Regions from separate parts of the Rummeliibacillus sp. G93 genome, predicted to be linked through region 1. Evidence: riboswitches for the same ligand, from Rfam matches in the RefSeq annotation. Region 1 holds a riboswitch; each other region holds the start of a gene.
What was found. A riboswitch is a leader RNA that binds a small molecule or an ion and turns the genes downstream of it on or off. The one in region 1 is predicted to bind S-adenosylmethionine.
Positions count from the first base shown of each region.

Region 2: another riboswitch for S-adenosylmethionine. It lies ahead of M2M59_RS08690 (5-methyltetrahydropteroyltriglutamate--homocysteine S-methyltransferase); the one in region 1 lies ahead of M2M59_RS11745 (methionine ABC transporter ATP-binding protein).
Region 3: another riboswitch for S-adenosylmethionine. It lies ahead of metA (homoserine O-acetyltransferase MetA); the one in region 1 lies ahead of M2M59_RS11745 (methionine ABC transporter ATP-binding protein).

Region 1 is NZ_CP097314.1:2,333,652-2,340,925, reverse strand. It holds gene M2M59_RS11770 (acyl-CoA dehydrogenase FadE) at 1-1,173, shown strand, start outside; gene M2M59_RS11765 (arsenate reductase family protein) at 1,293-1,649, shown strand; gene gcvH (glycine cleavage system protein GcvH) at 1,728-2,111, shown strand; gene M2M59_RS11755 (toprim domain-containing protein) at 2,200-2,541, shown strand; gene M2M59_RS11750 (thioredoxin family protein) at 2,556-2,864, shown strand; SAM riboswitch class I at 2,921-3,026, shown strand; gene M2M59_RS11745 (methionine ABC transporter ATP-binding protein) at 3,116-4,141, shown strand; gene M2M59_RS11740 (methionine ABC transporter permease) at 4,131-4,799, shown strand; gene M2M59_RS11735 (MetQ/NlpA family ABC transporter substrate-binding protein) at 4,851-5,669, shown strand; gene M2M59_RS11730 (glutamate biosynthesis transcriptional regulator GltC) at 5,707-6,612, opposite strand; gene sufC (Fe-S cluster assembly ATPase SufC) at 7,115-7,274, shown strand, end outside.
Region 2 is NZ_CP097314.1:1,745,538-1,752,811, reverse strand. It holds gene M2M59_RS08705 (DUF5105 domain-containing protein) at 1-534, opposite strand, end outside; gene M2M59_RS08700 (hypothetical protein) at 827-1,042, opposite strand; gene M2M59_RS08695 (nucleoside triphosphate pyrophosphohydrolase) at 1,290-1,625, shown strand; SAM riboswitch class I at 1,719-1,819, shown strand; gene M2M59_RS08690 (5-methyltetrahydropteroyltriglutamate--homocysteine S-methyltransferase) at 1,949-3,052, shown strand; gene M2M59_RS08685 (PH domain-containing protein) at 3,104-3,517, opposite strand; gene M2M59_RS08680 (NAD(P)H-dependent flavin oxidoreductase) at 3,701-4,666, shown strand; gene M2M59_RS08675 (reverse transcriptase-like protein) at 4,778-5,449, shown strand; gene M2M59_RS08670 (response regulator transcription factor) at 5,493-6,155, shown strand; gene M2M59_RS08665 (sensor histidine kinase) at 6,145-7,191, shown strand; gene M2M59_RS08660 (YdhK family protein) at 7,255-7,274, shown strand, end outside.
Region 3 is NZ_CP097314.1:1,705,677-1,712,950, forward strand. It holds gene M2M59_RS08455 (NAD(P)H-dependent flavin oxidoreductase) at 1-98, opposite strand, end outside; gene cbpA (cyclic di-AMP binding protein CbpA) at 347-1,000, shown strand; tRNA gene M2M59_RS08465 (tRNA-Lys) at 1,080-1,152, shown strand; partial or broken gene M2M59_RS08470 (NUDIX hydrolase) at 1,259-1,751, opposite strand; gene M2M59_RS08475 (GTP-binding protein) at 1,948-3,897, opposite strand; gene metA (homoserine O-acetyltransferase MetA) at 3,976-4,884, opposite strand; SAM riboswitch class I at 4,961-5,065, opposite strand; gene M2M59_RS08485 (methyl-accepting chemotaxis protein) at 5,122-7,083, opposite strand.

The DNA of each region.
Region 1 (7,274 bases):
TCAGCATTCATTGTTGAGCGCAACTACCCTGGCGTATCAACAGGCGCAGAAGAAAAGAAAATGGGGATCAAGTCTTCTTCAACTCGTACTCTAATTTTAGAAGATGCGAAAGTGCCTGTTGAAAACTTGCTTGGTGAAGTAGGACGCGGCCATGTGATCGCATTCAACATTTTAAATATCGGCCGTTACAAATTGGGCGTAGGTTCAATTGGTGCTTCAAAACGCGCGCTTGAATTGGCAATCGCTTATACAAACCAACGCCAACAATTTGGCACACCAATCTCTTCCTTTAACTTAACAAAAGAAAAATTATCGACAATGGCTTCAAGATTGTATGCATCAGAATCGCTAATTTACCGTACAGTTGGTTACTTTGAAGAACGCATGAGCCACTTAAGCCCTGAAGAACAAAAAGACGGCAAAAAAGTAGCTGCAGCAATCGCAGAATATGCAATCGAATGTTCAATCAATAAAGTATTTGGTTCTGAAACATTAGATTATATCGCGGATGAAGCTGTTCAATTGCATGGTGGTTATGGTTATATGCAAGAATACGAAGTAGAACGCATCTACCGTGACTCACGTATCAACCGTATCTTTGAAGGTACGAATGAGATTAACAGATTGATTGTACCAGGCACATTTGTGAAAAAAGCGATGAAAGGCGAACTACCTTTATTGCAACAAGCACAAAGCCTGCAAGCTGAATTATTGTCAATGATGCCAGAAGAAATCGGTGATGAGCCATTAGCACAAGAAAAACACCTTGTAAAAATGGCGAAGAAAATTGCCCTATTGGCTGCAGGTACAGCAGTACAACGCTTTGGTGCAAAATTAGAGCAAGAACAAGAAGTACTTGTGAATATTGCCAATATCGCGAACCAGCTATTTGCAATGGAATCTGTTGTATTACGTTCTGAAAAAGCGCTTAGCCGTGATGGATTTGATAAAGCGGCACAAAAAGTTTTGTATACAGAAATCTTCTGCCAAGAAGCATTTGCTGAAATTGAAAAAGAAGCAAAAGAAACTATTTTGGCATCAGTCGAAGGTGATGAATCACGCATGCTATTATCTGCATTGCGCAAATTAACTCGCTATACACCTTACAACCTGATTTCTAAAAAACGCCATGCATCTGTTAAATTAATCTCAGCTGAAAAATATACAGTCTAATCATAAGTAAATAAACCTTTGGAATCCGGTCATACTAATCATGTGGCCGGATTCCTTGCGTATAAATAAGTGTCGCTCTACAATAGTAGGAGTATTTGTAGAGGAAAGAAGGAATGTTTATGCCAATCAATTTAATACAATATCCTAATTGTACAACCTGCAAAAAAGCGAAAGCTTGGCTGCTGAATCACAATATTCCATTTACGGAGCGTCACATTGTTGAAAGTACGCCTTCTGCGGAAGAAATTAAATCGTTTTGGAAGCTTAGTGGCTTGCCGCTGAAAAAGTTCTTTAACACCTCTGGGAAGAAATATCGTGAACTTGAGCTGAAAGATCGACTAAAGGATATGAGCGAGGAAGACCAGCTTGCATTGCTTGCGTCAGACGGTATGCTTCTAAAGAGACCTATCGTTACAGATGGTCAAAAAATCACCTTAGGTTTTAAAGAAGAAGATTTTGAAAATACATGGAAGTAGCTTATAGAATTGCTTGTTTTTAGATAAGGATTATGTCAAAATTAATATGAATATAAATACATATTTGGAGGGGTAGAAATGAGTAATATTCCAGCAAGTTTGCGTTATTCAGAAGAGCATGAATGGGTGAAAACAGAAGACGGTAAAGTACGCATCGGCATTACAGAGTTCGCACAATCTGAACTTGGCGATATCGTATTCGTAGAACTTCCAGAAGTAGGCGACGAAATCGTAGCAGACGAACCATTTGGTAGTGTTGAATCTGTTAAAACAGTTTCAGAATTATACGCGCCAATCTCAGGTAAAGTAGTTGAAATCAATGGAGAGTTAGAAGACAGCCCTGAATTCGTTAACGAATCACCATATGAAAAAGCATGGATGGTTGTTGTAGAACCTTCAGATTCATCTCAAATCGATGCGCTATTATCTGCTGAACAATACGGCGAATTAATCGAAGAATAATCTTATTCAAGCGCCTCACTATTCTGTGTTGGCGCTTTTTATATCAACTGAGAGTATCGTCTGACTATCCAATGAGGAGGTGCGGGCATTGCCTGATAAAGTGCTTATAGTAGAGGGAAGGCAGGATAAGCTTCAAATAGCACCTCTATTGACAGAAAGCATTCCAATTATATGCACCAATGGAACGATTAGCGCAAGCAAGCTAGAAGAGTTGCTAACCCCTTACGAACAATATGATTTATACACATTATTCGATGAAGATTACTCAGGCGACCGCTTGCGGGCACTGATGAAAAAAGAGTATCCAGAGGCATATCATTTGCGTACACTCTCCTTATATAGACAGGTAGAAACGACTCCAAGAAAATATTTGGCAAGGGTCTTATTAGCAGCAGATTTCGAAATTGACCCTGCTTATTTTATAGAATAGGGATGATCCAATCGATGCAAGAATGGTCAATTGAAGAATGGGAAAACACGAAAAAAAGCGGCCAATTGTGCGCTTTTTATCTCTATACGCCCATGTGTGGTACATGCATGGTTGCCTCTAAAATGATGGAGGTCATCCAACAAACATTCCCACAAATCCCAATGGGTAAAATCAATTTGAATTATGCTGAAGAACTGGCATATGAATATCAGGTGGAAAGTGTTCCTTGCCTGTTAATCGCTGAAGATGGCGAAGTGCATGACAAAATATACGCTTTTCAGTCTGTGTCATATTTGTTTGAAAAGTTTCAAAAAAAGGATTGACGAACAAAATTCAGCATGGTAAAGTAACTAGCATAACCTAATTAAATATTGCGTTGCTCTTATTAAGAGAGGTGGAGGGAAGTGCCCTATGAAGCCCGGCAACCGTCACAGTTTGTGATATGGTGCCAATTCACACAAAGTGTAAACTTTGGAAGATGAGAGAACGGTTTTCGTATAAATACAATACGTAAGGCCTTTCTGTTTATCTTTAACAGAAAGGCCTTATTTTTTTTGATGAAAGGGGTTTGGCTATGATTCTCTTAAAGAATGTACTAAAAAAATATAAAACAGCAAGTGGATCCCTTACAGCTGTCCAAGATGCCAATTTGACGATCAGAAAAGGTGAAATATTTGGAATTATCGGTTACAGCGGTGCTGGTAAGAGTACAATGATTCGTTTATTAAACGGGTTGGAAAAACCGACTTCAGGCACCGTACAAGTGAGCGGGTACGATATATCCACCATTAAGGGAAAAGAACTGAGACAGGCAAGACAGAAGATCAGCATGATATTCCAGCATTTCAACCTGCTATGGTCGCGGACTGTGGAAGAAAATATCGCCTTCCCTCTTGAAATAGCGGGCGTTGGAAAAGAGGCACGCCAAAAGCGAGTAAGCGAATTAGTTGAAATGGTTGGCTTAAAGGGAAGAGAGAAAGCCTATCCAGCCCAATTGTCAGGTGGGCAAAAACAGCGCGTAGGAATTGCAAGGGCATTAGCCAATAATCCAGAAGTGTTGCTTTGTGACGAAGCAACCTCAGCGCTCGATCCGGAAACAACAGATGCTATCCTAGATTTGCTTTTAGACATTAATGAAAAGCTGGGCATTACAGTTGTGCTTATCACACACGAAATGCATGTTATACGCAAAATCTGTCATCGAGTGGCCGTGATGGAGGCTGGGCAAATCGTTGAGCAAGGCAATGTTCTAGAGGTGTTCCAATCGCCAAAAGCAGAAATTACAAAAAAATTCGTTTCTCAGGTAACAGAATCAGCAGAACATAAAGAATCGATTTCGCAAATGTTGGATGATCCAAACAGCCAATTAATTCAGCTGACATTTGTCGGCAAGAAAGCTGAGCAGCCAGTGATTTCGCATTTGATTCGCACATTCGATGTGGATGTAAATATTGTGCACGGAAATATTTCCGCTACCAAAAGCGGTCCATACGGCACACTGATCGTTCGCATTGCAGGCAATGAAGAAAATATAAATAAAGCCATTCAATACTTAGATGGGGAAGACGTTAAATCGGAGGTGATCCAACATGCTAACTAAGTTATTTCCAAATGTGGATTGGCTAGCAATGTGGGAAGCAACACAGGAAACTATTTATATGACAGTAGTCTCAACTGTGTTCACCTTTGTCATAGGGCTTCTATTAGGGATTATCCTATTTTTGAGCAGTCCGAATCAATTATGGGCAAATAAGCTAGTCAATTGGCTGACAGGATCAGTCGTGAATATTTTCCGCTCTATTCCATTTATTATTCTGGTGATCCTCCTTATCCCGTTTACTAAAATGCTATTGGGAACGCTTCGGGGAGCGAATGCAGCATTGCCGGCATTAATTATCGGCGCTGCTCCATTCTATGCAAGACTGGTATTGATTTCTTTCCGGGAGATTGATAAAGGGGTCATTGAGGCAGTCCGATCTATGGGCGCTAAAACAAGTACATTAATCTGGAAGGTCTTAATCCCAGAATCATGGCCAGCTTTGATATCTGGTATTACAGTGACAGCTGTAGCATTAGTCGGTTATACAGCAATGGCGGGCATCATTGGAGCAGGTGGCCTTGGCGACTTAGCCTTTTTAGATGGCTTCCAACGTAGCCGTACAGACGTCGTATTCGTTGCCACGGTGTTTATATTAATCATCGTGTTTGTTATCCAAATAGTGGGTGACTTTATTACAGCAAGACTTGATAAACGATAATTTGGTTGAACCGTTCAGACGTTCACATAAAACGAAAGGGAGTTATGAAAAATGAAGAAACTTGTAGCAGGAATTCTTACCGCATCATTGGCACTTAGCCTAGCAGCATGCGGAAACAAAGACAAAGCAGGATCAGACAAAGAATTGGTAGTGGGTGCATCTAATACGCCTCATGCCATCATTTTGGAAAAAGCGAAGCCAATTCTTAAAAAAGAAGGCATTGATTTGAAGATTGAAAAATATCAAGATTATGTGTTGCCAAACAAAGATTTAGATAATGGTGATCTTGATGCTAACTACTTCCAACACATTCCGTATCTTGAAGAGCAAATGAAAGATAATAACTATGATTTTGCGATTGCCGGCAAGATTCACATCGAACCAATCGGCGTCTATTCACAAAAATATAAATCACTTGATAAGTTGCCAGATGGAGCGACTATTCTAATTTCCAACTCTGTGACTGACCAAGGTCGTACACTTCAATTGCTTCAAGCAAACAAGTTGATTACGCTTAAAAAAGGTGTAGATCCTACTAAAGCAGTCATTAAAGATATTGATGAAAATCCGAAACACTTAAAAATCGATGGCGGCACTGCACCTGAAATGCTAGTGCAAATGTACAAAAACGGAGAAGGCGATGCAGTTGTCATCAACTCTAATTTCGCTATTGATGCTGGTTTAGTCCCAACAAAAGACGCTATTGCTATTGAAAGCTCTGATTCACCATATGTAAACGTAGTAGCAGTGAAGAAGAAAAATAAAGACAACAAAGCAGTGAAAAAACTAGTAGATGCCCTGCATTCAAAAGAAATCCAAGACTTCATTACGAAAGAATGGAAAGGGTCAGTTGTACCGGTTTCTAAATAAAACAAAAAGGTGTAAGCATTTAATGCTTACACCTTTTTTATAATTTAAATTGCGACAGCCGTGAGAATAGTTGGCATACAAAGTCTAAAAAGATTTTTTCAGAAGGGGCCAGGTCACGATTGCGTGGATAGATAACCCCAACATTTCGTGTGAATGGCGGATTGGTGAGCGTCAACTTAGCTGTACGACGAGGTGTAGCATCGTAAAATGCACTTTCCGGTAGTAGGCTTACGCCGATTCCTGCGGCAACCAAGCCCTTTAAAGCATCTAAATCTTCACCCATCGTTGTGATATGTGGTGTAAAACCGACGGATTTGCAAGCTTCTACAGCAACCTGATGTAGTATGTAATCTCTCGGAAACACAACAAAAGGATCTTTATGAAGGTCGGCCAATTGGATTTCCTTTTTATTTGCCAGGCGATGGTTTTCAGGGACCAAAGCGGCGATGTTTTCAGTAAAAAGTATTTTTGTATCAATCAATTCTTCGTTTGCTGGAACAGGCCCTAAGAAAGCTAAGTTTAATTCGCGATCCTTTACAGCCTGGATCAGATAGCGATAAGACCCTTGGCGTAATTGAAAGGAAACCGTCGGATGTTCTTTCTTGAAGGCTGATATGATGGTGGGCAGCAAAAAACTAGCCAGGCTTGTAGGGAAGCCGATTTTAATCGTTCCTTCTTCAGGGTTCAAGTATTCTTCAATCTGTTTTTGTGCAAAGTCGATGGCTTTCAATGATTCCAGTGTGTGTTCATAAAATACTTTGCCTATAGGCGTAAGCTTCACATTTCGACCAATGCGTTCAAATAGTTTAACACCTAGTTCATCCTCTAAATTGGCGATTTGCCTGCTGACTGCTGATTGTGCCACTTGCAGTCTTTCAGCAGCAATCGAAATATGCTCTCTTTCTGCTACAGCGACAAAATATCGTAATTGGCGTAATTCCAAACCGACACTCACTCCTTTCTATCTAATTTTTCGATTAATTCTAATTGAATTATATATGTTTTGGATGTTTTTTAAAATGGAAAGCCAGTTTCCCATAAAAAAAGAACACATTGCCTTAATAGTGAATCATGAATCTGGGTAGAATAGGGCGAGGTGATTCTATGAAAGCGAAAGATCTTATTTTGATTGTTTTAAAAGAAATGCGTGTCAGAATGGGAGAGGATATGTGGATGAAACTAGAATAGTAAAGGGGTTAACACAGTTTTCATAGTGAAATCAATTCTCAATTAGAATCCTTCTATTGAAAATCATTTGATTTTCATTTAAGCTGATAGATAGTGAGCCCAAAATGTTTTGAAATAATGTATACCAACTATCTTTGATTAGGATGAGAAACATTTTCAAATGATTTGCAAAGGGCTTTTTTTTGAGATAAAATTAGAATGATATTAAATTAGAAATGACAGCAAACATTTCATTGAAAATAAATGGGGGTAATACAATGTCAACTTTAGTCATTAAAGATCTTCACGTCGAAATTGAAGGCAAAGAGATTTTAAAGGGTGTTAATTTATCACTCAATACAAACGAAGTACATGCAATCATGGGTCCAAACGGTACAGGTAAATCTACATTAGCTTCTGCTATTATGGGCCATCCAA
Region 2 (7,274 bases), 590 kb from region 1:
AAAATCTGGATTGTCATTGCTTAAGAAAACTTGATCAACATAAGCTGCTACAGCTTTCTTGGCATTCTCTGAATCATTTTTATACTTCGACGGATCCACTGATACTACTAACTCTTTATGTTTCTCACCTTTGTCATCATAAATGCGCGGTTGATAATGAAGCTCATACTTTTCTTCTTTATTGACAGGGTAAAAGAGGTCACCACTCGCTTTTTTCTCAGGAGAGATACTTCCTGATAGTTCTTTAAAAGATTCTTCATCCGGTGGATTTACATAGACAGAGTCAATTTTTTCATCATCTTTGCTACCATATAAACTAAAGTTTGAAGAATTTACTGGGATTTCATTTTTAGATTTATTTTGGACTGTCACATTTAATTTGAGATATGTTTTTTCATCGGTTTCATCATACTTGGTAATTGTTACATATTCTCCAGAATTAACTTTAAACGCAATATCACTCGCTTCGCTTCCAGATTTGTTTGTTTTTTTGCTGCTTCCACATGCCGCTAAGGCAAAGGTAAGAATAGCCAATAGGCTTAGCAGCCACAAATTCTTTCTGTTAATAGGAAACCCCTCCGTTTTCTTTTTAATTTGCTGAACCAAATGGTAACCAATCTTTCACAATAGAATCATCATTCTAAGGTATTCAACTGCAAAATTTTTGTGAAATGCTTATAAATAAGCAGTGAAAGGGTATGGATTCTTCTAGTTGCCGTATGTATTTGTTCGTATTCCGCCCCTTGAGAAAAGAGACTTTCACTCTCATGAAAGTCTCTTATACATGTCTTGCACGGATGTATGTGAGTAATAGAGAAGCACTAGCCTAGCCAGGATAGCGCTCTTCACTTGAAGAGGTATCCTTTGTATGATGGTTGTGTTTTTCATCTTCAACTTGTTGATTTAACTCCTCCATTGGGATGGGATCAACCGTTTGCATTTCAGGGTCTTTGTCGTAGATACTTTCTTTATCAGACTTTACTTCATCTGGTGTATCCAATGGTCCTTCTTTTAAATTTTCGGCTTTGTCATTTTCTTTCATTTTCATCATCCTTTCTTACTTTACATATAGCCTCAATTCAAAAAGTTAAACCATTTTTTAAACAGAATTCGGCAATTTTTGTGTGTAATCGGTAATAGTGGTGATCAGCTGATGGTTTCCTATAAAGGATAAAATGTATTACTTCTAAATTCTAGTTTTTCTTATAAAATAGTGTAAAATAGAGAAAAAAGAAACAGTACTAAAAACTCTATTTATACTAAAATACTCAGAGGTAGGTGAGTACAAATTGCCAATTTACAATAAATTAGTCCGAGATTTTATCCCGCAAATCATCGAAGGAAAAGGGAAAAAATGTATAGTTGAACAATTGAGTGAACAAGAGTTACTACAGAAAATGAAGCAAAAATTCATAGAGGAAGCCTATGAAGTACAAGAAGCAAAAAATAAGGAAGAGATGAAGGAAGAATTGGCAGACCTTTTGGAACTTATACATACAGCATTAGAAGTTTATAATATTTCATTGAAAGAATTGGAAGAATCACGTTTAGCTAAAGCTGAAAAAAGTGGACGTTTTTCAAAAGGTATTTATTTGGTTGAGGTGCAAGATGAGGAGAATATATAGTTGATTTAAAATCAAATTTAAAAATTTTTAAAAAACATTGACAATTCTATTTATTGCGTTATTATATATTTATACAAACTTAATATGTTGATTTTCTTATCTAGAGAGGTGGAGGGACTGGCCCTTTGAAGCCTCGGCAGCGGACTATTAAAGTACTGTGCCAATTCCAGTAGCGTAAAGCTAGCAGATAAGAGGAGCGTTTTTTTCGTATGGTATTCCAACCCTCTTCTTATTCATTGAGAAGAGGGTTTTTTCTATTTAGAGGATAGAAGAGTTGGAGTCAATTAGTCAATTAACTAAATGAAACTAAGGGAGAGATTTTGATGACAAAGACGTTAGTAAAAGCACCATTTAGAGCTGATCATGTAGGTAGTTTATTAAGACCAGAAAGCATTCACCAAGCACGTAAGGACTATCAAGAAGGTAACATATCCGCAGAACAATTACATCAGATTGAGACGGAAGAGATCAAAAAAGCGGTGGATAAACAGATTGATGTTGGTTTACAAGCAGTAACTGATGGTGAGTTTCGACGTAGATTTTGGCATACAGATTTTCTTGAACATTTAAACGGTGTTGAAGGATATATCCCAGAACACGGCTTCAAATTTAAAGGAGAAGAAACAGAAAAATATGATGTTCGTAATAACGGAAAGATTTCTTTCAACTCAAATCATCCGCATATTCAAGATTTTCTAGAGTTCAAAGAAATTGTAGGAGATCGGGCAATTCCAAAACAAACGATACCTAGCCCAAACCAATTATTCAATGCTGGCATAAGAAACCTTGACATCTATCCAGATATCGAGGAATATGCGAGTGATATTATCCAAACTTACCGGGATGCAATCCAGGCCTTCTATGAAGCAGGTTGTCGTTATTTGCAGTTGGATGATGTCTATATTGCGGGACTGAATGCTGAGAATATCCCATTTAACGACAGTGGATATTCACGTGAAGAATTGATTAACCTTGCGCTTCGGGTAGCAAATGGAGTGTTAGAAGGCAAACCGGAAGATTTAATAGTAACTACCCATTTATGCCGGGGGAATTATCGTTCAAAATGGGCGTTTGAAGGAAGTTATGCTAAAATTGCTCCAACTTTGTTCGTAAATGAAAAAGTGGACGGATTTTTCTTAGAATATGATGACAATCGGTCTGGCGACTTCACACCACTATCCTATATTCCAAAGGGCGGGCCGCAGGTAGTTCTGGGAGTATTTACTTCAAAATTCGGCGAGTTGGAAGACAAGGAAAACATCAAAGCTCGTGTAGAAGAGGCAACACAATTTGTACCACTCGAGCAGCTATGTATCAGCCCACAGTGTGGATTCGCTTCAACCCATCATGGTAATATTCTAACGGAAGAAGAACAATGGGCAAAATTAAAGTTTATTGTTGATATATCAAAAGAGATTTGGGGATAAGAGAGTGGGAACAGCTAGTAAAGCTGTTCCTTATTTTGATTCATAGAGGATTTACTGATTTAGCTTGGAGTCTAATTCAATTTTAGGGTTAATACTTTTTAAAGTAGCTAAAAATTGCAGCTGCTCCTTTGGAGATACAAGTGCCATTTTATTGTTTGCGTCATAAATGATCTCCAATCGATCTATTGAAAGGGCAGGGGCAGCAAGCAAATTTTTGGTTTTAGCAATTGTTTTAATCTCTTTGATAGGAACGTTCTTTTTGAAGGGGCCATTTCGAATAATCAGGTAGCTTTGATTAACTTTATATCCTGTACAAAACCAACCCCATATGAGCAAAATTGCTAACGGAACAGTAAAAACAAGGACTACATAATCTCTTCCTGCAACAAGAGGTGCGAAACAAGCAATGATTGTACCCCAATATAAAGGGTATTGCCATAAATCTTTTTTAGATGGGTAATACATCTTGTTAAATCCTTTCGCTAATTTATTTTTAAAACATTCATATATGGAAATTAATTCTTTATATTACTTTATCAAATGCAGACCCGCATTTCATTCTATTTTAGTTCCAATAATATGAAAATTCTTTGCATTCCCTTATACTAATAGAAAGAAAGGTATATACAATACATGGGGGTGTCCAAATTGAAAACACGTGTTACAGAGATTCTTGGAATTAAGTATCCCATTGTCCAAGGTGGTCTTGCTTATTTGGCTTACGCCGATTTATGCGCTGCGGTTTCAAATGCTGGCGGGCTAGGACAGATTACAGCCGCTACTTTGGGATCTAAGGAAAAGCTTCGAGATGAAATCCGAAAAGTGCGCACATTAACAGATCGTCCTTTTGGCGTCAACTTCGCTATTTCAAAACATCAAAATGCATATGAAGAGCTTTTAGAAACCGCAATTGAAGAGAAAGTACCTGCTATTTCTATTACAGGTGGTAATCCAGCACCAGTGTTAAAACGCGTTAAAAATGAAGATATTCGCACTCTAGTCTTGGTTTCAGGAGTAAGGCAAGCTCAGAAAGCGGAAGAACTAGGAGCAGATATATTGATGGCAGTTGGTCAAGAAGGTGGCGGCCATTTAGGACGCGAAGATATTGGCACAATAGTTCTTGTACCGCGCGTTGTTGAATCCGTATCTATTCCTGTTCTTGCTAGTGGCGGTATTGGCGATGGTAGAGGATTGCTTGCAGGCCTCTCGCTTGGTGCTGAAGGTATTGAAATGGGTACACGTTTTATCGCCACTAAAGAATGCGTCCATGCAAGTGAAGTGTATAAGCAAGCGATTATTCACGGAAAAGAAACAGATACTGTCGTAATCAAGCGGTCACTTGGTGCTCCTGCCCGCACCATTAAATCTCCTTTCACAGAAAAAATACTTCAAAAAGAAGAAAGCGGAGCAACTTATGAAGATTTGAAAGATATGATTAGTGGTGAAGCGAATTGCAAATATATTTATGATGGCGAGCAAGAAAGTGGTTTTGGTTGGGCTGGCCAAGTAATTGGTTTGATTGATCATGTGCCGTCTGTCGCTCAACTATTTGACGAGGTGATAGAAACAGCAGTAAACGGGCAAAATCGATTAGCTCAAATTTTAGGCGAGTAGCCTATTGTAGCCTCTTTATTAGAGGCTTTTTGTGTTAGGTGAGCTACTATATCATAATTAATCTGTATATTGGTGACAATAAGCTAAAAAGATAAAATGACGGAGGTTTCAATGAAAATTACAATCGAATGGACTTACAAAATTCCACGTGGTGGTATGGAGACAGTCTTTCGCTCTGATCAAATGGAAGCTGGAAAAGCACTTAAAATGGCGGAAGATATTGAGAAAACAGGACGTATTAAAAATTTACTGTTGATAGACCCACATGGTAGTACATGGACAATGAAAGAGTTAAAACGCTATTTGAAAGAAATTGAAGAGGAGCCACACAATATTACAGTTTATTTTGACGGCGGATATGATTTAAAGACTGCGGTTTCGGGACTTGGTTGTGCTATCTACTTTGAACAAAATGGTAAACAAAAACGACTGCGAAGAAACGTACAGGCGGTTGGTCATAAATCAAACAATGAGGCAGAGTATGCAGCGCTACATTTGAGTATTATCGAATTGGAGCTTTTAAATGTACATCATATGAATGTACGCTTTTTGGGAGATTCACAAGTCGTAATCAATCAAATGAGTGGTGAATGGGCGGTGCTAGAGCCAAATTTACTAAGTTTTGCAGATCGTATAGATACTGCGCTAAAAAAACTAGGCATTGAAGCAGAGTATGAACATATATCACGTAAAATGAATGGTGAAGCAGATCGTCTTGCTTCACAAGCATTGCAAGGCATCGAAATTGCCGCACAAGTAGAATACGTATTAGAGAGTGACTAATTATTGAAAACAGACATTAAGAAAAAGAGTGAGTAGCTTGAAAGTGTTAATAATAGATGATGAACAAAAAATAACAGATGTCTTAACATCTTATTTTGAGAGAAATGGAGATCAAACCTGTGTAGCAAATACAGGGGAAAAGGCTATTGAGATGATGGACAATATACCGCTTGATATGATTATTTTGGATTTAATGCTACCGGATATGGATGGGGAGGAAATCTGTCGGTATGCCAAATTGAACTATCAAATACCCGTCATCATGCTGACAGCCAAAATATCAATTGAAGATAAGGTGAACGGCTTTAACAGTGGTGCAGATGACTATGTGGTCAAACCATTTCATCCAAAAGAGATACTGATTCGGGCTGAAAGACTCCTTCCCTTAAAAACACAGCAAGATGTGATTAGATTTGGAGACCTAACTATTCTTAAAGAATTGAATACAGTTAAAAGACAGGAGGAAACGATACAACTAACACAGCATGAAGCAACGATTTTATGCTTGCTTGCTGAAAATCCTAAAAAGGTATATAGCCGGGAAGATTTACTGTACAAAATGGTTGGTGGTGTACAAGAGAATAATCCTCGTGTTGTTGACCAGCATATAAAAAATCTCCGTAAAAAGCTGAACTATGACTATATACAAACAGTTTTTGGTATTGGGTATAAAATGAACGAAATGGCGGATGAAGATGAAATTTAAAGTTAGAATCGCCTTTATTATTGCTGCATTTTCTTTAACAATGCTTCTTATAATCACTGCAATCCTGTTATATAAAGGGCATGAACATTTAATGATGTTACAACTTAAAGATGCGGAAGAAATTATTCATCATTTTGACATGGCGCTTGCTGAAACAGCTGTCTGGTCAATCGGTTTGTTGTTTATCATTATTTTAGTGTCCAGTTTTTTCATAGCTCGGACTTTGACTAAGCCAATTCAAGAGTTGAATCATTTTGCTTTACAGTTAGTCAAAGGGAAAAGAGATTTGAATATTGCCTATACAATTGATGATCAGATTGGCCAATTAGGACAGTCCTTGAAAACATTAGATAACACATTGAGTGTTTATGAGGTTCGGCGAAAAGAAATGACACAAGATTTAGCCCACGAAATTCGTAATCCTTTAGCATCTGTGAAGAGTTATTTGAGCGCTTTTGAGGATGGCGTATGGAAGGCAACTCCGAAAAGGCTTGAAGCGTGTATTGAAGAAATTGATCGTCTTATTTTGCTGGTAGGTGAGCTGGATACGTTAAATGATATTAATAGTCCAACTTTTAAAATCAACAAGCAACTTCATCAGGTTGCTCCCATTATAGAGAGTGCTGTCATATCTCTTGCAAGTGAACTGCTTGAAAGAAAAATAGAAGTAAATTTGGCGCTGGACCAGAGTATTTTTGCTTCTGTCGATTCATTACGCTTAAATCAAATCCTGCATAATATCATTAAGAATGCACTTTTCCATCTTCCGGTAAAAGGGACTCTGGAAATTCAATTGATGAATAAATCACAAGAGGAACTTCAAATAATTATCTCAGATAACGGATGTGGTATGGACGAAGAAACATCCAGCAAATTATTTGAACGAAATTATAGAGGGCAAAATAATTATAAAGGTTCTGGAATTGGCATGACGATTACGAAAAAGCTAGTCGAAGCACATGGTGGACAAGTTTTTGTCAAAAGTCTTCTAGACAAAGGTACTACATTTACGATTTCTCTACCTATTTCTTCATAATTTCTACATATGTTTACGATATCTTTGACATGTTAATAGAAGTAGATAGAGGAGGAGTTTAAATTGAATAAAAAATGGACCAT
Region 3 (7,274 bases), 630 kb from region 1:
ACTAACTCAATTCCAGACACTAAAAACATAGGGGCAGCAATAACAGGCAATTCCATAGAATTTAGGCGTTCCTTTACACTATTATGTTTATACGACATTTTACTTAATAGCCTCCTTTATCCAATTTTACTCTACTATAATATTACACAATTCTGAATTTTTGTACAGAAAACTATTTAATTATCATAATGAGGATTGTAAAATCAATTATAAGGGAATAGTTAAAAAAGCTCATGCATATGATAGCGAGTATGCTTTTGAGAGGGGTTAAATACTCTCTCGGCTTATTAGCCGTGATGCTTCTTTTGCAAATAAAAATGTTTAAACAGAATTTGGAGGTCATACAATGATTGTCAAACAAAAATATGTAAATAAGCATGATGTTATTTTTTGCAAGGAAAGTGATTCAATTTCATCAGTGTTAAAAAAGCTTTACTCCTCGGGTTATCGTTGCATTCCAATTTTAGATGATAAAGAAGAAAAGTTTGTTGGGAATGCCTTTAAGGTCGCAATTTTAGAGTATAAGTTAGAACATGGTAATGATGAAGATATTCCTATCGGGGATTTAGCGGCAGATCCTGATGGTACTATCGGAATGGAAAGCTCATTTTATGAAGTGTTTTTTACAATCAAGCGATTGCCATATTTAACGGTACTAGATGAAAACGATAATTTTGCTGGTATTCTTACACATTCTCGTGTCTTTGAACTATTAGAAGAAGCATGGGGGTATAAGACAGGAAGCTGTGCGTTAACGATCGCTTTGCCAGATCAAGAAGGTATCCTTGCAAAAACCTTATCAGTGATCCGCAAAAAATGGCCTGTCCATTGCGTGTTCTCTATTGATGATGATGATTGGTACTTAAGGAGAGTTATCGTGACACTAGCCAAAGGAGCAACAGATCAAACAGTCAAGGAAATTGAGGGGATATTGCATAAAGCTGGTGCCCGCCTTGTAGATGTTGAGGTATTTAAAAAAGATAAGATTGAGCATCACTAGTACAGTATCAATATAACCAAGTTTGCCTCTTGACTTTATAGGGATTCGGCGTTACACTATATATGTCATTAAGGCAAACGGGCGTATGGCGCAATTGGCAGCGCACCTGACTCTTAATCAGGGGGTTGTGGGTTCGACTCCCACTACGCCCATACAAATTTTCATGATATCTAAACTGTAGATAGACACTAGTTTGTGTTTGTCTGCAGTCTTTTTTATGAATGAATTATTACTTATTAGCTTCCTATAGAAATTCTTCTATTGTATAGATGTTGCATAATCTAATATTTCTTGAAAAAGAATATTCCATTCGCTATGATACGCTGAAACCTCCTCAGGATTTATAAATATTCGTTGTGTAGATTCATACTTTCCTTCAAACGGAAGTAGACTTGTTATTTCCATTTTGTAAAATACCTGAAATCCTATTTGGGGATATGGGCTGTCATCTGTCCATGCAGGATTTTCACTATGGTCAACAATAATGTATCCTAACAAAGTACACTCCCCATCAATATAAGCTTCTTCCCTCGCCTCCCGCTTAAAGCATTCCTCTGGTGTTTCACCAGCTTCAATATGTCCACCAGGAATATCCCATCCTCTATGTTTTAAATCAACCAACAAAAAATTATCATCGTAAAAGCAAAAACCATGTACACTTGTAATTTCATTAATTAAGGGAAGTAAGCAGTCTTTTTTTCCAAGTTAATTTAACTCTAGCTTCTCCCCACTCTGCATAGGTAGTTGTCATATTTCACCTCCAAAAAACAATTCCAACAAACGTTTTTAAAATATACTGAATATTATAATTTGTATATTATCATATACTATTATAAAAAGTATTATGTATTTCTATTTTGAGAAAAAACAAGGAAACCTTAGCTAAGGTTTCCTTTTCAATTATAACTTTGTGTTTTACTTTAATCTACGCTTGACGATTTCATCGATCATTTTTTCAAGCAATGCATGTTTTGCTCTGCTTCTTCCCAAGGAACAGCATACCCCTTGCCTCTCGCGCAAAATATGCTGTATGATGAATATTCCGGATCAGCGTCTTTTCGATAATTAATTCTTTCAATGGTGTCTTCAGGATTATGACATTGATCAAACCCGTAAAAATTCAATGTTATTGCACCTTTGCCATTTGTATATGCAGCAAATACAGTACTATAATCCATAAACGTAGAGACAGGTACCCTTCCTTCCAAAATAGCTTGATTACCATTCATAATCGGCGCTTCAAAAGTACCGCTTGCCTGCTGAACATCTGTCATCATTCGTCCGATATGAACTTGGTCTGTCTTCATTTTAAAGAAATAGTATGGTTCTAATAATTGAATACTCGCTTTTTCGAGTCCTTGCCGTATTGCACGAAAAGTGGCCTCACGAAAATCCCCACCCTCTGTATGTTTTTCATGTGCACGCCCCGTCAGTAATGTAAATTTGACATCTGTTAGAGGGAAGCCTGTTAAAAGTCCATTATGCGGCCTCTCAAAAATATGGTGTTCGATTAAACGCTGATGCCCGGTAGATAAATCATCATCATGGCATCTATTTTCAAATAATATGCCTGCACCTCTCTCGGCTGCCTCCATCAGAAGATGTACTTCTGCATAATGTTTTAACGGCTCAAAATGACCGTACCCAGTTACAGTATTACTGATTGTTTCCATGTATAAAACTTGGGGGCTTTCAAAATGGATATCGAGAGAAAAACGCTGTTTTGCTACTTCTTTCAGTACTTCAAGTTGAATAGCTCCCATGACATGAACACGGATTTCTTGAAATCTCTCTATCCATCTGACTTCTAAAGAAGGATCTTCTGCTTCTAATAATCTAAAGCATGCTAATACGTCCTTAATATGATCAGTCCCATCATTCACAACAGTAGATTGCAATGTTGGTATGAGTTCAAAAGGCATTTGCGCAATGCTCTTTGTTCCAACGACATCTCCAATATTTGCATTTGAAATGCCAGTCACTGCAAATATTTCTCCTGCTTGCACTTCTTTAACTACCTTATAATCATTCCCATTGTAAAGCCTAATTTCGGTTACTTTTTCAGGGGTTCCACCTAGTTCAAGTACATCTCGAACCGATAACTTTCCTGCTTGTGCTTTCATAAATGTAATTCTTTGCTTTTTATCATCATGGCGGATTTTAAACACATTCGCTGAAAATGGCAGTGCCTCATCATAGCTGGTTCTCGCTAAAAGCATAATTTGCTCAAAGAATTCGGTAATTCCTTCATCTTTTAAGGCAGAGCCAAAAGCACAGGGAAAAGCCTTTCCTTCTATCATCATCTTTTGAAAAGCTTTCTTTACATCCCCTTCAAGCAGAGATTGGTTGAAATATTTTTCAAGTATTTCTTCATCTCTCTCTGCTACCCATTCAATCAGTTGATCTGATACTCTACCATTTGTAAATTCGTTTGTTATTGGAACAAAGTTCTTTGACAAGTTTTGCCGCAACTCATGTAAAACTGCCTCACCATTTGCTGTATCTGCATCCATTTTATTAATAAAAATAAAGGTGGGGACTTCATGTTTTCTAAGTAAAGACCAAACTGTTTCTGTATGTCCCTGTACACCATCTAAAGCGCTAACAACAAGTATGGCATAATCCATTACAGCGATTGCTCTCTCCATTTCTGGAGAAAAATCGACGTGCCCTGGCGTATCGATAATGGTATATGTATCTTCTCCCATTTCAAGCCTTCCTTGTTCTGCAAAAATCGTAATGCCCCGTTCTCTTTCAATGGCATGATGGTCTAGAAAAGCATTTTGGTGGTCCACCCGACCTCGTTCTTTTATGCTATTAAATTGATATAATAAATTTTCGGATAAGGTGGTTTTTCCAGCATCCACATGCGCTAAAATACCAATAGTCACAAACACATATAATCCTCTTTTCTTGTATCTTCTTTCGTCTATTATAACAAATAGAAAGATAAGCAATAGAGAATGAGAGTTAACCTATGCCCATTCATAAGGTGTTTCTTGATAAACATAGTAGTTAAGCCAGTTTGAGAACAAAAGATGTGTATGCGAACGCCAGGTATTTAACGGCTGATTATTAGGGTTATCGTCTGGATAGTAATTACTCGGTATAGCTATGTCATTACCCCTAGCCAAATCGCGTTTGAATTCTTCACTTAAAGTTTCAGCATCATATTCTAAATGACCTGTTACCATAATCATTTTTTCGTCGTTTGATATAGCAATAAACAAACCTGCTTTTTCTGATTTAGAGAGTACAGATAAATTAGGATGTTCCTCCACTGCGTGTACCGAAACAGAAGTATGGCGTGAATGTGGTGCTACAAACACATCATTAAACCCTCGTATTAGTTTTGCTGTTGACTCCTGAACAGTATGCTGAAAAACACCAAAACATTTTTGATCTAATGAGTATTTATCAATTCCATAATGATAATAAAGCGCTGCTTGCGCTCCCCAGCATATATGAAGTGTTGTCGTGACATTAGTTTTGGACCACTCAAGAATTTCTTTCATCTCTTCCCAGTAATCCACCTCTTCAAAGGCCAACGTCTCAACTGGAGCACCTGTAATAATTAATCCGTCAAAACGAAACTCTTTTACTTCATTAAATGTTTTATAGAATGTATCTAAATGAGATTTGCTAACATTTTTAGAGATATGCGTAGCGGTATGTAAAAATGTAACAGTAACCTGTAATGGTGTATTGCCTAAAAGTCGAAGAAGCTGCAGTTCGGTTTTTTCTTTCTCGGGCATTAGGTTTAAAATAGCAATGTTAAGTGGTCGGATATCCTGTTGATTTGATCTACTTTCATCCATGACAAAAATCTTTTCTTTTTTTAATAATTCCGTTGCCGGCAAATCTTTCGGAATATTAATTGGCATCAAATAACCCCCTTTTCTTTATAAAACAAAAACCCCTTTTCCTTACAAGAAGAAAAGGGGCATTGATATGCGTGCACTCTTATCTTCCAAGATTTAATCTTGCAGGATGTAGCACCTTTCTGCATACACAGAGGTTGCTGAAGCGTCATAGGGCCTTCCCCTCAGCTTCTCTTGATAAGAAATATAAAATTATATTGATCGTAACATGATTATTATAAAAATTCAAATAATTAAAAACTATAAATTAAACTTTTGGATTGATTCAGAAAGTTTGTTATTCAAGTGTGAAAGCTTCTCTGCCGAATTTAAAACTGCTTCAATTGCTGCCAATTGTTCGGAAGAAGAGGCACTTACTTCCTCACAAGCTGCAGCTGATTCTTCAGAAGTGGCTGTCATCTCTTGAATCATGTCTATTACTTCATCTTTATAGCTTGTGATCTTAAATGTGTCATTTGAAATATTATCAATGGCCTCTTCTAACTGTAAAACTAAAGAAGAGATATTGTTAAACAATTCACTAGTAGAATCTACCACAACCAACTGATCTTGAAATTTGTCTTTCGTAGAATGCATTTGTTCAGTGACTATTTTGGATTCTCTTTGCAGAGCCTGTACTGTTTCTCTTACTTCTTCTGTGGCTTTAGCTGTTTGCTCAGCTAATTTTCTTACTTCTTCTGCTACAACTGCAAACCCTTTCCCTTGATCACCAGCTCGAGCTGCTTCGATGCTTGCATTTAAAGCCAACAAATTCGTTTGATTAGAAATATTTCGTATGGTTTCCATTACTGTATCAATAGAGAGTATTTGTTTTTCCAAAGATGCAATTTTTTCCGCCATACTAATTAGATTACTTTCCCAGCTAGAAAAGGCAGCCTGAAATTGTTCCATTTGAGATTGACCTTCTTTGTTAACTCCTTGTGCTTGTTCAGCAATGTCTTGCATTGATATTGTCTTATTCTTTATTTGGTTAATTTGATTACTTAAAGCATTAGCATGTTCAAACGCAAGATCTGACTTTTCAGCTGAGTTACTCACTCCTTTAGCAATCTCTCCGATTGCAGCCGTCACTTCTTCGCTCGAAGCTGTTGTTTCTTCGACAAGCTTGTTAAGTTGCTGAGAGTGGTGGCCTACTTCTTGCGATGTTCCATTTACCACTTGAACAATGGATTTCATGCTGTTTATCATGGAGTTAAAATCATTCGATAGCTGTCCTACTTCATTAGAACCATTATAGGTTGCGGCAACATTTAAATCTCCGCCAGATGCCTTGTCCATTAACTTTCTTAAAACAGCAATAGGTCTAGTAATAGAAGAAATAATAAGAATTAAGACAATAAATAAAAGGGCTAATAATATAATAGAAAAAATAAGAAAGAAGTTTCTTATATCGTGTGCTGCCTGTTCTACTTTTTTCTTTTCATAAACAGCAGCTACCTTCCAATTCAAGTTAGGTAATGTGTTATACACCGTAATCATTTTTTTGCCTTGATTTGATGCTTCCACCACACCAACCTTTTCTTTGTTTACCATCATTTTTTTCACATAGCTGTATCGGCTTAAGCTTTTGCCTTCTTTTGAAGGGTGAACAATAGCTGTCCCATCCTCTGCAATTAATACTGGATAACCGTCAAAACCAAGTTTTCTTTTTGACAATTCTTTCGATAAATCTGAGAGTAGGATATCTGCACCTACAACACCAATTAACTTACCGTTCTTCTCTATTGCTTTAGCTGCAGTAATGGTATATGTTTTGGTGGCTTCATCTAAATAAGGCTTTGTCCAAAAAACATTTTTGGGGTCATTCACAGCATTTGTATACCATTCTCTAGTTGTAGGATCAAAATCATCTCCTAATTCTACAGAAGGCTGGATTTCAAGTTGCTTATCAGGTTTTGCGAAATAAACAGAGGTAGCTCCGTCATAATTATCTAAAAATTCTGAAAGTTTTAGGTTGATTTGTTTCGCAGTTCCCTCAAGCTCTTGATTTGCTGAAAATTGAACAACACCTTTTTCATATCCTTGTAAAAAGTAATCAATAGATGCCGACATCTCTGTTACTATTGCTTTGCTTTGTGAAATAAGATTGTTGTTAGTTTTCTCATTAACAATATATGTACTAAATAGATTTAAAACCACTAGACTAATTAGTACCAATACCATAACTGCACTAATAATTTTCCACTTTATCGTCTTTCCCATCACACTAACTCCTTTCATACTTATTAATTAGAGCAAAGGCTTCTTTTTATAAAGCTTGAAATTAACCTCTATGCGTTAAGAGTATATAGTTTTTATAGGGCCGAATAAACAAAAGCTGCACTATCAAAAACACCCTTAACTTCACTAACAAAACTAAATGATAGTTATTTAGACACATAGACTAACTTCCC